One region of the Psychrosphaera aestuarii genome, then DNA from elsewhere that is predicted to be linked to it. Evidence: predicted binding sites of a transcription regulator. Region 1 holds the regulator's gene; the other holds the start of a gene.
What was found. Region 1 encodes FliA, which starts transcription of late flagellar genes. Its sites were predicted from a motif close to CTAAAGNTNNNNNNNNNNNNGCCGATA; they were not measured.
Positions count from the first base shown of each region.

Region 2: a site for FliA is predicted at 6,074-6,100, ahead of pomA (flagellar motor protein PomA). Genes of this name have one in related genera too.

Region 1 covers NZ_CP072844.1:1,290,017-1,298,271, reverse strand. The annotation lists gene J9318_RS05850 (chemotaxis protein CheA) at 1-414, opposite strand, end outside; gene J9318_RS05845 (protein phosphatase CheZ) at 432-1,175, opposite strand; gene cheY (chemotaxis response regulator CheY) at 1,193-1,576, opposite strand; gene J9318_RS05835 (RNA polymerase sigma factor FliA) at 1,646-2,371, opposite strand; gene J9318_RS05830 (MinD/ParA family ATP-binding protein) at 2,382-3,236, opposite strand; gene flhF (flagellar biosynthesis GTPase FlhF) at 3,229-4,782, opposite strand; gene flhA (flagellar biosynthesis protein FlhA) at 4,805-6,907, opposite strand; gene flhB (flagellar biosynthesis protein FlhB) at 6,989-8,119, opposite strand; gene fliR (flagellar biosynthetic protein FliR) at 8,131-8,255, opposite strand, start outside.
Region 2 covers NZ_CP072844.1:2,454,673-2,462,927, forward strand. The annotation lists gene rimP (ribosome maturation factor RimP) at 1-384, opposite strand, end outside; tRNA gene J9318_RS11180 (tRNA-Met) at 569-645, opposite strand; gene J9318_RS11185 (cysteine synthase A) at 916-1,995, shown strand; gene J9318_RS14175 (aminotransferase class V-fold PLP-dependent enzyme) at 2,054-2,281, opposite strand; gene J9318_RS11195 (aminotransferase class V-fold PLP-dependent enzyme) at 2,293-2,655, opposite strand; gene thiI (tRNA uracil 4-sulfurtransferase ThiI) at 2,783-4,243, opposite strand; gene J9318_RS11205 (flagellar motor protein MotB) at 4,339-5,268, opposite strand; gene pomA (flagellar motor protein PomA) at 5,272-6,033, opposite strand; gene J9318_RS11215 (exodeoxyribonuclease VII small subunit) at 6,244-6,489, shown strand; gene ispA ((2E,6E)-farnesyl diphosphate synthase) at 6,495-7,379, shown strand; gene dxs (1-deoxy-D-xylulose-5-phosphate synthase) at 7,387-8,255, shown strand, end outside.

The sequences.
Region 1 (8,255 bases):
AGCTTCGACCGCTGGCTCTTCGCCAGCTGGGGAGCAATAGTGGTGGAGTGCGGCAAGCAATTCTGGAGCTGCAGGCTCTGGCTGGTCGCCAGCTTTGACCTGTTCAAACATCTCATTGACAGTATCAAGTGCTTGCAAAATAACGTCCATTAACTCTGGCGTTACGCTTCTTTTACCGGTTCTCAAAATATCAAACACGTTTTCTGCGCCATGACAAGCATCGACAAGATTAGTCAATGCTAAAAATCCGGCACCACCTTTTACGGTATGAAAACCTCGAAATATAGAGTTTAATAAATCAGCGTTCTCCGGATCGTTTTCCAGTTCAACTAATTCTTCAGATAGCAACTCTAATATTTCTGCTGCTTCAATTAAGAAATCTTGTAGTATTTCTTGATCCACGTCCAATGCCATTCGGCATCTCCCCTAATTTAAAAGCCTAAACTAGACAATAGGTCGTCTACTTCGTCCTGATTAGAAACTGCGTCTTCACGCGTTTCTGCATCAATAATTGGTCCTTCAGCCCCATTGTTATCGACTGGTTTCTTCACTTCATTAACGGATTTTTGATTTGGTTCACCAAATACAGTTAATAAATGAATCAGGCTTTCTTCAACATCTTTAACAAGTTCTATAACTCGTTTAATTACCTGACCAGTTAAATCTTGAAAATCTTGAGCCAACAGAATTTCAGTCATGATTGCATGAATCTTAGCGGTATCAGCCTCTGCGCCTTCCATAAATTCATTGATGGAATAACACAAACTTTTAAACTCGCCCAATTCAATTTGACGTTGCATTAACTTATCCCACTCTGGTTTAAGTTTTACAATGTCATTATTAATCTTATCCGTTAGAGGGAGGCCTTCATCTATGGCGTCCATCGTTTTATTCGCTGCGTCTTCTGTTACTTTCATAACATAGTTTAGACGCTCTTTCGCATCAGGGATATCGTCTGTCGCTAAGTTAGCAATCTTAGGGTCTAACTGAAAATTACTTAACGAGTCGTGAAGTTGTCTTGTTAACTTGCCAACCTCACCAAACAGCTCACTATGCTCTTTGCTTGTAACTTCACGTAATATTTTGTTAGCAGAAGTATTGTCTCCAGCCTCAAGCGCTTCAACTAGCGCTTTTGCGTCTTCCAACGAAATCTGCGGGTTAGTCTCTTCAGACATAATGACCCCTTATCAGATTATTCTAAACGTTCGAAGATTTTATCAAGCTTGCCTTTCAGCGTAGCAGCCGTGAATGGTTTCACAATATAGCCGTTTACACCTGCTTGCGCTGCAGCAACAATCTGCTCTTTCTTAGCTTCTGCTGTTACCATCATCACCGGCATATGCTTTAGTTTGTCGTCTTTACGAATTTCACGTAGCAAGTCAATGCCTTGCATGCCTGGCATATTCCAGTCAGTAACAACAAAGTCGAAGTCACCGTTTTGTAACATTGGCAACGCTGTGCTGCCATCATCTGCTTCTGAGACATTAGTAAAGCCTAAGTCACGAAGAAGGTTTTTGATGATTCTTCTCATTGTTGAAAAGTCATCAACAACCAGAATTTTCATATTCTTATTCAAAGCATCCTCCAGTGAGGTAAATTATTAATTTACAGTAATTATTATTGATAAAAATCGTCATTATACAAGTTAAATCAACCAATCTTTTAATCTTGACTTTAAACGAACAAGTGCTTGGCTATGAATTTGACTCACTCTGGACTCACTTATGTTAAGAATTTCACCGATTTCTCTTAAATTTAGTTCATCATCGTAATAAAGTGACAAAATCATTGCTTCTCGTTCTGGCAAGGTTTTAATTGTGTTAGCTAGACTCGCATTAAACGCACTTTTTTCAATGCCACCATACGTTAAATCACGACCAATTTCACTTGCTGGGGCAATAATATCATCACTAACGCCAAGATCTTCCATTCCTAAGATTTTACCGTTAGTCGCTTCTTTTAACATTTGATGGTACTGATCAATCGAAACACCAAGAGACTCGGCCACCTCAATGTCTTTCACATCACGGCCAAGTGCAGACTCTAATTGAGATATTCTTTCAGCAACCATTCTAGAATTTCTATGGACCGATCGTGGTGTCCAATCGCCTCTTCGCATTTCATCCAGCATAGAGCCTCTAATTCTAATACCCGCATAGGTTTCAAAACTAGCGCCTTTGCTATGATCAAAGTTTTTCGAAGCTTCGATTAGACCTATCATGCCAGCCTGAATCAAATCATCAACCAAAACACTATCAGGCAGTCGAGCTGCTAAATGGTGAGCAATCCTTTTTACCAATACAGAATGTTTTTCCACTACATTCGATAGTGTTTGTTGAGCTTCGTAGGCAGTTGCTACTTTATTGTTCAACAGAGACCTCTTAGTTGACCAGTTGCTCTAAAAAAAATTCCAAATTACCCGACGCGTGAGATGGCGTGGGCCACTTATTGATTTTAGCAGCCAACGTTTTAAACGCCACTGCTGAAGGAGAACGAGGAAATGCATCTACGATCGCTTTTTGACGTCGCACTGCTTTTCTTAAATTATCGTCAAATGGAATAATAGCTGTTAATTCCAAAGTTACATCTAAAAACCTATCTGTAACCATAGTCAATTTTTTGAATAAGTCCTGCCCTTCTTTAATCGTCCTTACCATATTGGCAACAACTTTAAAGCGGCTCACACCATGATCTCGATTCAAAATTTTAATTAAAGCGTAAGCATCAGTAATTGATGTAGGTTCGTCACATACAACGCAGAGAACTTCATGAGAAGCTCTAGAGAAAGATAAAACCATGTCTGATATGCCAGCAGCTGTATCGACAATAAAGACATCTACAGGCGTTCTCATTTCGCTAAACGCTCTAATGAGACCAGCATGTTGAGCTGGGGATAATTCAACCATATCAATAGAACCTGATGTTGCTGGCACTATTTTTATTCCACTTGGACCTTCTACCAGAATATCATCTAGCTCGGCTTCACCTGACAACACATGTGAGAGGTTTTTGTGAACACGTAAGCCCAACATAACATCACAATTTGCTAAACCTAAGTCAGCATCAAGTACAAGTACGTTTAGACCTGTTTGCGCCAAAGCAATTGCTGTATTTAGCGATACGCTGGTTTTACCCACTCCGCCCTTTCCACCTGTCACCGCAATAACTTTTGTTTTTTTGGCCATCGACATATTTCGTAAACCACTAGCTTGATCGGAAGTAATATTTTTAATCATACATGCCCACTGCTTTTGGCACTACCTTATTATTTTTATGAGAAACTTTTTCTTTAAGTTCAAATAGCTGATTAGCTTTTTGCACAATTTTCTGTGCATTTGCAACCCTTATGTCCTCAGGGACCCGTTGACCGTTGGTTAAATAACCAATTGGCAAACGATTATGGATTGCAACACTAATTAACTCACCTAAGCTTAAAGACTCATCTATTTTAGTAAAGATACAGCCAGACAGTGGAATTGTTTTAAAATGTTGCACACTTTCATGCAAAACACTCACTTGAGACGTTGCAGAAAGTACTAAATAATTCTTAATATTAACTCTTGATTTTGTTAATAAATGATTCAAACGTTCCGTCAATTTAATATCTCTTTGACTCATGCCGGCTGTATCTATTAACAATAGCTTTTTATCTCGTAATTGGTAGATAGCTTCTGAAAGTTCTTCAGTATTTTTTGCTTGCTTTAGAGGGCAACCCAAAATTTTTGCATACGTACCAAGTTGCTCAAGCGCTCCAATTCTGAATGTGTCGGTCGTTATAAGACCAACTTTGTCAGCACCATGAATTTGTGCAAATCGCGCGGCTAATTTAGCAATCGTCGTTGTTTTGCCAACGCCGGTAGGACCAACAAGAGAATAAACACCACCGCGTTTAATGATTTCATTATCTGTTGTGTTTAGCTGCTCGGTTAGTAATTCAAGCATTTTCGGCCAAGCTTGCTGAGCTTCTAAGTCATCACTAATAAAGTGAGATAGATGTTCTGCTACTTTTGAAGATAAACCCATATTATTTAATTTTTTAATTAACATAGATTTTACCGGTGTTTTACGATCTGCGTCTTGTAACATGAGCGCTGAAACTTGATGTTTCAGTAATTCTTTAATTGAATTCATTTCGCTTTTTAAGTCAGATAATTGCTGATCAAATTGCCCCTGCACTACATTAGAATTTGAATGAACTTGTGTTTGGTTTTGATGGTTAACATCATTGTTAAAAGACGGATTTACGTTCAGTGGCGAACTGTGAGTCTCTTGTGATTGGTCTTGTACGGTATTGCGAGCACGGTTTAACCATTGTTCAAACTCTGATTCTGCTTGCTGGGATAATGCTTGTGTTGCCAGCTCTGACTTTTGTTGGTTAGACAAATCAGTACCTTGAGATAACCTTGCTGGTGTTTGAGCCTGCTGTTGGAATTGAGGCTGAGATTGCATTGAAGGTTGGGCTGGCTGGTAAGTATCAGGCTTACCAGCGTTATCAGCCCTTTGACGCTTAAGTAACTCTTCAAGTGAACTCGCGATTTTAGCTGCACCTTCTGCATTCGGGCCATCAAATCGACTAGTAGAATCAGTACTGTTAGGCATCTGAGCAGTCGTAGTAGCTGTCGACGGGACGGCAGGCTTAGCGTCGGCATCAATCGCAGCGACGATTTCAACACCGGTAGCGGTTTTTTTATTCGACATAATTACAGCATCAGGACCTAGCTCTTCTTTCACTTGAGTAAGTGCCGTTCTCATATCTTTTGCAAAATAACGCTTAATTTTCACTTTAAACCTCCGTCAAACAGCTCTAACCAACTGAACTGACAATCTTAATTTGTTTTTCTTCCGGTATTTCTTGATAAGACAAGATAACCATGCCTGGTAAGCTATGTTTAACAAAACGTGATAACACACTTCGTAACATTCCCGAGGTCAATAATATTGACGGCTCACCTGATAATTCTTGAGTCCTGTGGGCGTCTGCAAGTGATGTTTGAATTCGCTCTGCAAGACCAGGTTCAATGCCAGCGCCTTCATTTCCAGCTGACTGCAAGGACTGTTGCAACATCTGTTCCAACTCAGGCGCCAAGGTTATGACAGGGATTTCATTAGTCGAACCCGCGATATCTTGAACGATAAATCTTCTTAGTGAAATTCGGCATGCTGCTGTTAAAACATCAGGATCTTGGCTCTTAGGTGCGTATTCAACCAAGGTTTGAATGATTGAACGCATATCGCGAATCGTCACGTTTTCGCTTAAAAGGTTTTGTAGCACCTTGGTTAATACCGACAACGACAACATCTCTGGAACCAAACCATCGACTAATTTTGGATAGTTTTTCTGGATCATTTCTAAAAGGTTTTGTGTTTCTTCGTGGCCTAATAATTGAGCAGCGTTATTTGTTAACAGTTGGCTTATGTGCGTTGCCACTACAGTTGCAGCGTCAACTACTGTGTAACCTAAGCTCTGAGCTTTATCTCTATTAGTGTTTTCAATCCACACGGCTTCTAGACCAAAGGCTGGATCCACCGTTTCAATACCTTCGACTTTTCCAAACACTTGCCCTGGGTTAATTGCCAAGTCACGGTCATGACGAATTTCCGCTTCCCCTATCGTTACGCCCATTAACGTGATTCTATAAACATTCGGATCTAAGTCTAAATTATCGCGAATATGAACGGCAGGAACTAAAAAGCCAAATTCTTGACTCAGCTTACGACGCACACCTTTAATTCTTGATAACAATTCACCACCTTGGCCCTTGTCTACTAATGGGATAAGACGATAGCCAACTTCTAAGCCGATAGTGTCAACATGATTAACATCATCCCAGCTTACATCTTTGTTTTCAGCGGCTTCATGAGGAGATTCAAGTGGCGTTTCTGATTCGGCTTTTTCGGCTTGTTTAGCGGCTTCTGTCGCTTTTTTATTCACAAAATAAGCGGTCGCGACTAAGATTGCACCAAAACCTAAAAAGGTAAGATGCGGCATGCCAGGCACTAATCCCATAGATAACAACACCCCGCCTGCAACATAAAGAACTTTTTCTGTGCCAAGCTGAGTTGAGAATTGCTGCCCCATTTCTTGGTCAGTATTTTGACGAGTAACGACAATAGCAGTACCGATTGATAATAACAGACCTGGTATTTGAGCAACCAAACCATCACCAATCGTTAAAATTGTGTAAATCTCTACCGCTTCGCCAAACAACAAGTCATGCTGGATCATACCGATGAATAAACCACCGATAATGTTTATGAAAAGAATAATGATACCTGCAATCGCATCACCTTTAACAAACTTTGACGCACCGTCCATTGAGCCGTAGAAGTCCGCTTCTTTGCCTATTTCTTCTCGTCGCGCCTTTGCTTGTTCTGGGGTGATAAAGCCTGCATTTAAGTCGGCATCTATTGCCATTTGTTTACCAGGCATAGCATCTAGCGTAAAGCGAGCTGTTACTTCAGAGATACGCCCTGCACCTTTTGTTACAACGACAAAGTTAATAATGACCAAAATCGCAAATACCACTAAACCAACAGCATAGTTTCCGCCGATTACGACACTACCAAACGCCTCAATAACTTTACCGGCAGCGTCTCCACCTTGATGACCTTCTAATAATACAATTCGGGTTGAAGCGACGTTCAAAGCAAGTCGTAATACAGTCGCGATTAATATAACCGAGGGAAAAGCACCAAAATCAAGTGGTTTAAGGGTGTAGACAGTAACGAGCAGAATTACGAGAGCTAACGCGATATTAAACGAGAATAAGATGTCGAGCATCAAAGCTGGTAACGGTAATATTACCATAGCTAACGCTGCCAAAATGAAAATCGGCGCACCTAAACCATTAATATATTTAGTATTTTCTTTATTAAAAAGCTGATTAAATTTTGCAGTTAATTCCATCACAACAACCAAAAAACACCTAAGTTATAGTGCTTTCAGCAATGTTTAGGCCAAATTGTATGTCAACAAAATGACTGAGTGTTAATAACGCAATTCAGGTGGGATATCTGGATTTTGATCAATTGGTTGCGGTTTGCTGCCTTTGCCCTGTTCATACATGTCTAATTGATAAACGTAGGCAAGGACTTGCGCAACAGCTACAAACAGTTGTTCTGGTATTTCTTGGTTAATATCAGTGGTGTAATAAATAGAACGCGTTAGCATTGGTGTTTCAATCATTGGCACTTCACGCTCTTTTGCTATTTTTCTGATATGCATAGCTATTAAGTCTGCGCCTTTTGCAACAACAAACGGTGCATTTGATTTTTCTGTATCGTACTTAATGGCAACAGAATAATGCGTTGGGTTTGTTACTACTACATCAGCAGTAGGTACTTCAGCCATCATGCGGCGTTGCGATATTTCCCGTTGAGTTTGACGGATTCGACCTTTTATTTCAGGGTTACCCTCAGTACTTTTGTATTCGTCTTTGATCTCTTGTTTGGTCATTTTTAATTGCTTGTTGTGATTCCACTTTTGAAACGGTACATCAACAATAGAAATAACAATTGTAGAACAACACAAGCCTAAGAATATCCATGCTAACAGTTCACTGGCATCGTACGTGTTTCCTGGCAAGTCTTCTAAACTCAAATACAATATATCGAGCAAAAAAGCATTAATGAGCAAAATTGCCACAGATGCTACAACAGCAACTTTTAATATCGACTTTATTAACTCAACAGCTGCTTGCGGACCAAACATGCGCTTAAAGCCTTTTAATGGCGACATCTTAGAGAGCTTGGGAGCCATAGCTTCCCAACTAAAATTAATGCCCCCCAACAGACTATTTGAAACAAATGCCGCAACTAAAATAAGCGCAAATATACCAACTAATGGCGCAGCAATATGCATGATCATATCGCCAAATACGGTAAACATCTTAGTTGGGTCAAAAGCATCATCTCTGTCTAACGAAAATTGGCTAGACATAACTTCAAGTAGCTTTTTCCCCAGCGTGTCACCAAACATCAACATCGCCGCAGCACTTGCCACCAGCACACCGGTTGTACCTAGCTCTTTAGAACGCGCAATTTGACCTTTTTTTCGAGCGTCTTCGAGACGCTTGGCCGTGGGTTCTTCCGTTTTTTCTTGATCTGATTCTTCAGCCATATTGCTCTACTTTAACAGCCAATCAAGGTGCACATCATTTCAATAGACCGTTGCCAGTTTTTATCAAAATGAAAAACAAAATTTTCTAAGGTTAACCACATGACTATCAAACCAGACATCATGGTAAATGGAAAAC
Region 2 (8,255 bases), 1.2 Mb from region 1:
GATATTGATCATATCGCCTTCAACTTCGACAAGTGTTCCTTTAAAATTACGACGGCCGTCTTGCGGCACATTTAATTTTACACTCACTGTTTCGTTTACCACTTTGGCGAAATGTTCAACGGTGAACAATGGACGATCCATGCCCGGTGACGAAACTTCTAAGCTATATTCGGTAGAAATTGGATCTTCAACATCTAAGATCGCGCCAACTTGATGACTTACATCAGCACAGTTATCAACCGAAATACCATTTTCATGATCAATGTAAACGCGCAACGTTGAATGATTGCCAGCACGTATAAACTCAACACCTAACAATTCAAAGCCTAAAGCATCAACTGCAGGTTGTAACATTTCAGTCAAACGCAATTCAAGGTTAGTCAAATCACCACTCCTATCACTAATTTTAAATACAAAAAAAGGGCCTAAAGCCCCAGTTGCATGTGCAGTTCAACAGCACACCACATAAACTGTTACAGAAACTAAAGCGCCCCGAATGTTTCGAGGCCTAGCTTCTGGGTCTACTAAAATACAAAGTTGCGATTGTTTTATAAATAGCTTCCTGTATTGGTTGCGGGAGCCGGATTTGAACCGACGACCTTCGGGTTATGAGCCCGACGAGCTACCAGGCTGCTCCATCCCGCGCCAGTAGACTAAAAACATTTTAAGTCGGTTTTCACGACTACTTTACAGAGAATTTCGTAAATAAATTCTGAGAAAGATTTGATGCGGTGGATTATACTCGCTATTAAAATACATTCAAGCTAAACCTGCTTTATTATTAGTTAATTTTAATTAATAAAATCTTAATTTTTGTTTTATTCGATTTAGTAGTAATTAATGCCAAATCTAATTTGTGGTATGGACCGATAACTTGTCATAATAAACATTAGTCATACTCAAGAGATTAAATTTATGCCAATCAATGGACACGCAAACAAACTCTCTGATCTTATCGGAAATACAGACCTTTTTACTATTCCAAGCTTAAGTCGCATCACACAATGTGATATCAGCGTAAAGTGTGAGTTCCAGAATCCCGGTGGTTCTGTAAAAGACCGTGCGGCGCTTCAAATGGTGTTAGCTGCAATAGAATCCGGTGAACTAAAGCCGGGTATGACCATAGTTGAAGGAACCGCTGGTAATACAGGAATAGGCTTAGCAATTGTTGCTAAATCTTTAGGCTTTAATTTAAAAGTTGTCATGCCAAAAGGGCAAGCCAAAGAGAAAGAGCAGATGATAGAGCTACATGGCGCTGAGCTTATTCTGGTTGATGCTGTGCCATTTTCAAACCCAAATCACTTTTACCATACAGCAAAGCGAATCGCTGAAGAAAATAGCGATTATTGGTGGGCAAATCAGTTTGAGAATACGGCGAACGCTGATGCTCATTATCTAACAACCGGACCTGAGATATTTACCCAGTCATCAGGTAACGTAACTTGTTTTGTATCTGCTGCTGGCACCGGTGGCACAATCGGCGGTATTACAAAGTACCTAAAAGAACAAAATGAAGCAATCAAGACTATTTGCGTAGATCCAAATGGTTCTGGTGTTTATAATTTTTTGCAGTCCGGGGAATATAAAGCGACCTCTGGAGGCTCATTTACTGAAGGTATTGGCATAATGCGTTTAGTTAATAATTTTAAACAAGCTCGTATCGACGAAACATTAACGATACCTGATAGTGATATTGTTACCTTAGCAAATTATGTTCGCCAACAAGATGGCCTAGTATTAGGAAGTTCCAGCGCATTAAATGTTACTGCTGCTTTTTATTCGGCACTGAAATACGGCCCGGTAAGTGGCGGAACCAAACAACACGTGGTGACTCTTGCGTGTGACTTAGGCGAACGTTCTGTTTCTAAGCTTTATAATGAGGATTTTTTGAAGACTCGTGATATTGATTCCGCGAATGAAACGATGGAGCAACTAACGAAACGTTACCTTCAAGAAGATGACTTATTAAAGTTAGCTTCATTTGATTATCGTTAATGAACGTTAAAAAAGGCGATACACTGTTATCGCCTTTTTAGTATCTGGCATTTCAAAACTATCGCTTACAATCAGTTGAATCTTCAGCCTTTGTGGGCGGAAGTACAGTCTTTAACGCCCTTATAGATTTCTCTATATCCTCTGATGTATTCATCAACCAGGAGCTAAATCTTAACGTACCTAGACTATGTATGTGGTCATGTAATGGTTGCGCACAATGAAAACCAGCTCGAACACAAATACCATCTCGCTCGCTAAGGGTATTAGCAATTATTTGGGCCGGCAAAGACTGAGGCGCTAAGGTGACAGGTCCAGGAGCATCCGAGTCTCCAGTAACATTTCCGGGTAGAGTTCATTTAGCGCTTGTCTTAATTGTATGGTAAGACCATGAACGTGTTGATGGACATTTTCCATACCAATATCTAACAAAAATCTTGCAGCAGCTCCTAAACCAATCACACTTTCCATGGCCGGAGTTCCAGCCTCAAAACACCATGGTACCGGCTTAATAGTTACATTATTTTGATTTACCTGTTCAATCATTGTCTGATGCTCAGCTTGACGATGACGTAAGGTTTGTTGCGCATCAGACCAGCATGATGTAGCCGAAAAGCGTTCTAAAAACGGGAATAGCCCGTATCGACCGACTATCGATTTCATGTGCATGCCAAACCCCTACCTGGATATTTATTAATCATCCTATCATAAAGATTTAGCTTAGCACTATGATTGCATAGTGCTTGACTAAAGAGGTTAGTTAAACCACTTAAGGGTGCCTTAACTATGTTTATCGCTTACGATAAACCTTAACATCGGTGTAGCCATGTTCATGCAGTAGTAGCGCCTGTAATCGACTCATTACGCCTCTATCACAATACAAGTAATACGACTTAGACTGATCCAAGTCACCAAACTGGGTTGCTATTCTGAAAAATGGCATCGTAATAACATCAATCCCCTCTATTACAAGAGGCGAATCTTCTTCCTCTTCAGGGCTTCTAATATCGATCACGATTGAGTTTTCTGAAAGCTCAGTAACTTGCTCTACCTCTGTTACTTCCTCATGAGACTCTGTTTCAATGTCGCGGACATCCATCAGAGACGCTTCTGCAATTGCCTTGTCTAATATACTGAAATCAAAATTATCTTCAGCGGATTCAATCTCACTAAGTACAGCGCGTGTTGTTGGTTTTTTAGAGATTACGCCACAATACTCCGGCATAGCAGCAGCTAGGTCGTGGCTACCTATTTTACGAGCCGTGTCGATAATTTCTGACTTATCTATATGAATTAACGGGCGCAATATAAGCATTTCCGTTACACGGTCGATCACATTTAAGTTTGTTAGGGTTTGAGACGATACTTGACCTAAACTTTCACCTGTTACTAACGCTTTAATATTTAACTTTTCTGCAACTTGCGCTGCCGCACGCATCATCATTCGTTTTAAAACAACACCCATTAAGCCATTGTCTATTTTAGTTAGAATTTCTGCTACTACAGGCTCAAAGTTAACCGAAACAAAACGTGTTTTATGAGAACTACTGAATGCTTTCCATATTTGATGAGATGCCTGTTTTACGCCTATTTCATGTTCTTTACCGCCTAGGTTAAAGAAACAAAAATGTGTTCTAGCACCGCGTCGAATTAGATGATACGCCGCTACTCCAGAATCAAAGCCACCTGACATTAACGCCAAAACATCTTCTTGGCTTGGCAACGGCATCCCACCTAAACCCTTGTGATTTGCTTTTATGACGTGAAACACATCTTCTCGAAGCTCGGCTTTGACCGTCACTTCAGGCTTTTTTAATTGAACTCGAGCCGTTTCTACCGCTTGGTTTAGACCGCCACCAATATAACGCTCTAATTCAGACGACGTAAAATCATGTTTACCCGTTCGTTTGATTCGGACACAAAATGATTTGCCGATAAGTTCGTCTTGCCAATGACGCGCAACATCTTTAAATGCCTGATCAAAATCCACAAACGGATATTCAACCACTTCATTAAATTGATCAACACCAGGAATTTTTACAATAAGATCAAGTAATTGTTCGCGTTCTTCAGGAGTGGCGTGAGGCGCATCAACTAAAATATCTGTCCAGCGAGAAATAATATGAGCTTTAGGGTGAACCTTTTTCAAAATAATGCGTAAATTAGATTCAAGTAGTTTATAAAACCGTTTGCGAACCGAGCGGCTTTTTATATTTATTTCTGGGTGGTATTTAACAATTAACTTCATAATATCTCATTTGTAGGTCAGTTCTCGCGTTTCAGCGCGCGCATATTATACACACACGCCCCACCCACGAAAAGCGACATTCAAAAACAATGGATATACTACTGATTTGTAATATTAATCTGCTCAGACTCTTTGGCTTTACCTTGCATGATAGACACCTCGACTCGACGATTGATACGTCTATTAGCGGCAGATGTATTTGGTAATAATGGCCTAGTGTCTGCATGACCGACTACTATGACTCGGTTTTTATCAAAACCAGGCACTTTAATCATTTCGGTGGCCACAGCAACTGCACGCTGTGAGGATAAATCCCAGTTGTTAAAAAACAACTCGTTGGTAACATTGATGTCATCGGTATGACCCGATACTGTAATCTCGCCGGGAACATCATTTAAAACTCGACCAACCTTTTGAATAATTGGTTTAAACTGGTCCTGCAAATATGCAGATCCGGATGGGAACGAGCCATTTTCTCTTATTCTGATAATAATTTGTTGTCCTAGCGATTCTAATTCGATAGCACCATCAATTATTTCTTGCTGCATTTGTTGCGCTATTTTTTTAAGAAGCTCATTCACTTCTTCTTGCTCTGCAGCCGCTTCAGCAGACGACTCTGATTCAGCTTCAGCCGTAGCTGAACTCATACCACCTCGCATTTCAGCGGTTTGCTCTTGACGACCGCCGGCCGATTCATCTTCACCCTCTTCAAACTCTAATACTTGCTGTGTAATTTCTATCGTTTGTTGTTGAATAATCTCGATAGGAGTTGGTTCTGGTCGGCCCGGGCGAAACTCCTGTGCAATCACAGATGTTCCTTTTGGAATATCTTTTACTTCAATTTTGTTTTGTACGCCAAATGCAAACTTCATCGAGCCTGCAATTTGTTTAAACTTTAACACGTCCATTTCAGCAAACGACAGAAGCAAAACAAAGAAGCACATCAATAGTGACATTAAATCAGCGAATGTTCCCATCCAGCCGGGCAGCCCTTCCGGGGGGCATTTTGGGCACTCTTCTTCAGACATCCGCTATTCCTCGGTATTTACTTCACGTTTAGAGGCCGCAAGGTAATTTCTCAATACACCTTCAATGACTTTTGGATTTTGACCATCTTGAATACCAAGTACACCATCCATAATTAAGCTTTGATTTAGCTTTTCTTCGCTTGTACGCAAATTTAGTTTAAAGGACATAGGTAACGCGATAACATTTGCTAAGAATGCACCGTAAAGCGTCGTTAACAATGCAACCGCCATTGCTGGCCCAATGGATTTTGGATCATCCATATTCGATAACATCGCAACCAAGCCAACTAAGGTACCAATCATACCCATTGCAGGGGCGATATCACCTAATGTTTTAAACATACCAGCACCCATTTCATGACGCTCAGTGGTTAACGATATATCTTTCGATAAAGTGGCTCTTACTACTTCACCATCATGACCATCAACAAGTAGGTCAACGCCTTTTTGTAAAAATGGGTTACCAATCTCTGCTTCTTCTAAGGCTAAAAAGCCACCTTTACGTGCAGAGTCCGCTAATTCTACAATTTTCTCTATAAGCTCTTCTGGAGTTTCGATTTTAAATGAAAATGCTTTACCAGCAATTTTACCTACTGCAATAAATTGTGGCAGGGTGTAGTTAGACATTAATACGAATGTTGAGCCACCAAATACAATAGCTATTGACGGAACGTCAATAAACATTCCTAGCCCACCACCTAAAATCATGGCTAATACAATGAAGCCTATGGCTCCGATCATGCCAACAATACTAGCTAAATCCACAATTTACTCCTGCAATAGATGATGTTCCACTAAGTTTAATTATCGACAGCAAAACTAGCAACTTAAATATTATCGGTAACTTAATGACTTAACCGAACAAAGTTTAATCAATTTATAGTTATTCTAGCTCAATATAATTGAATAACCATGGCATTTACGATACCTTTACCGGCTAATTTTGGCAGCCTATATGCAAATGAAAACAGACTTATGACTACTCCGAAAAATTTAACGTTTGAAACTGCGATAACTGAGCTGGAAACAATAGTAAACCAACTTGAATCTGGTGACTTAGAACTAGAGCAATCGTTAGCGCTTTTTGAACGAGGTATCGAACTAACACGTTTAAGCCAAAGTCGTTTGCAAGAAGCTGAACAAAAGGTTCAAATTTTAATGGAAAAGCAAGGTAATTTAGAGCTTCAGCCATTTAATGAAAATGTTGGCCAGGACGACTAAAGCTAATGACTATTCAAAACGTCATTATTGATACGCAACAACGAATTGAAAGCGTCCTACAGAGCTTTTTAGCTGAGTCGAGTATTTCAGACTCAAAATTAAAAGAGGCAATGCGTTATTCGTTGCTGCTTGGTGGCAAACGAGTTCGACCTTTTTTAGTGTATAGCACAGGTGAAATCTTAGGCGCTAACCCAAAGGATTTAGATGCCTCAGCGGCTGCAATCGAATCAATTCATACGTACAGCTTAATTCATGACGACTTACCAGCAATGGACGATGATGAGCTTAGGCGTGGCAAGCCGACATGTCATAAACAATATGATGAGGCTACGGCTATCCTAGCAGGCGATGCACTACAGTCATTTGCATTTGAGATCCTGACCGGACATAGTTTTCAAGGCACAAATATTTCCAACCAACTCGCGCTTGTGAGCTTGGTTGCATCATCAGCGTCTCAAATGTGTGCTGGCCAAAGTATCGACTTAGAAAATACTAACAATGCTAATGTGTCTATCGAACACTTAGAAAATATGCATAAACTAAAAACAGGTGCTTTAATAAAGGCATCAGTTCTTGCAGGCGCTATTTGCGCTAATGCAACATCCGCTCAAATACAAGCCTTAGGTCAATATGCTGATGCTATTGGATTAGCATTTCAAGTTTGGGATGATATTCTAGACATTACGTCGGACACCGAAACGTTAGGAAAACCGCAAGGCTCTGATGAGCAATCAAATAAGTCGACCTATCCTGCATTGTTAGGACTAGATCAAGCAAAAATTAAAGCACAGCAATTGATTGATGAAGCAAATTTAGCATTAACGAAAATTGATGCTGACACTTCAACATTAAGTCAATTGGCGCAATACATCATTGAAAGAGATCATTAGTAATTTTATGACAGTTAATATGGCGGATTATCCGAATTTACAAAAGGCGTTATTGCCTACCGACCTGCGTCAATTACCTCAGGAACAGTTAGTTTCTGTTTGTGATGAATTACGTGCGTACCTTTTAAACTCGGTAAGTAAAAGTTCAGGGCACTTCGCGTCCGGCTTGGGAACCGTAGAATTAACGGTCGCTCTTCATTATGTTTATAACACGCCTTACGATCGTGTAATTTGGGATGTTGGCCACCAAGCTTATCCTCATAAAATCATTACTGGAAGAGCCGATAAAATCCATACAATTCGTCAGAAAGATGGCTTACATCCATTTCCTTGGCGAGAAGAGAGTGAGTATGACACATTAAGTGTCGGCCATTCATCAACGTCAATTAGCGCCGCTTTAGGAATGGCTATTGCTGCTGAAGCACAGCACAAAGCTAATCCTGCTGATGCAATTAGAAAAGTTTGCGCTGTTATTGGTGATGGGGCAATGACTGCTGGTATGGCTTTTGAAGCTATGAACCACGCCGGTGATATAAAGCCCGATATGTTAGTCGTCCTGAATGACAACGACATGTCTATTTCAGAAAACGTTGGTGCACTTAACACCCACATGGCTAAGTTACTCTCAGGGAACTTATATACAACGTTTCGAGAGAGCGGAAAAAAATTACTGAGTGGCATTCCTCCAATTAAAGAACTTGCAAGCCGTGCCGAAGAACACTTAAAAGGTATGGTAGTTCCAAGCACTATTTTTGAGGAATTAGGTTTTAACTATATTGGACCTATTGATGGCCATGATGTTGATGCTCTTGTAGATACTTTACGTAATATGCGAGACTTAAAAGGTCCACAGTTTCTTCACATCGTTACGAAAAA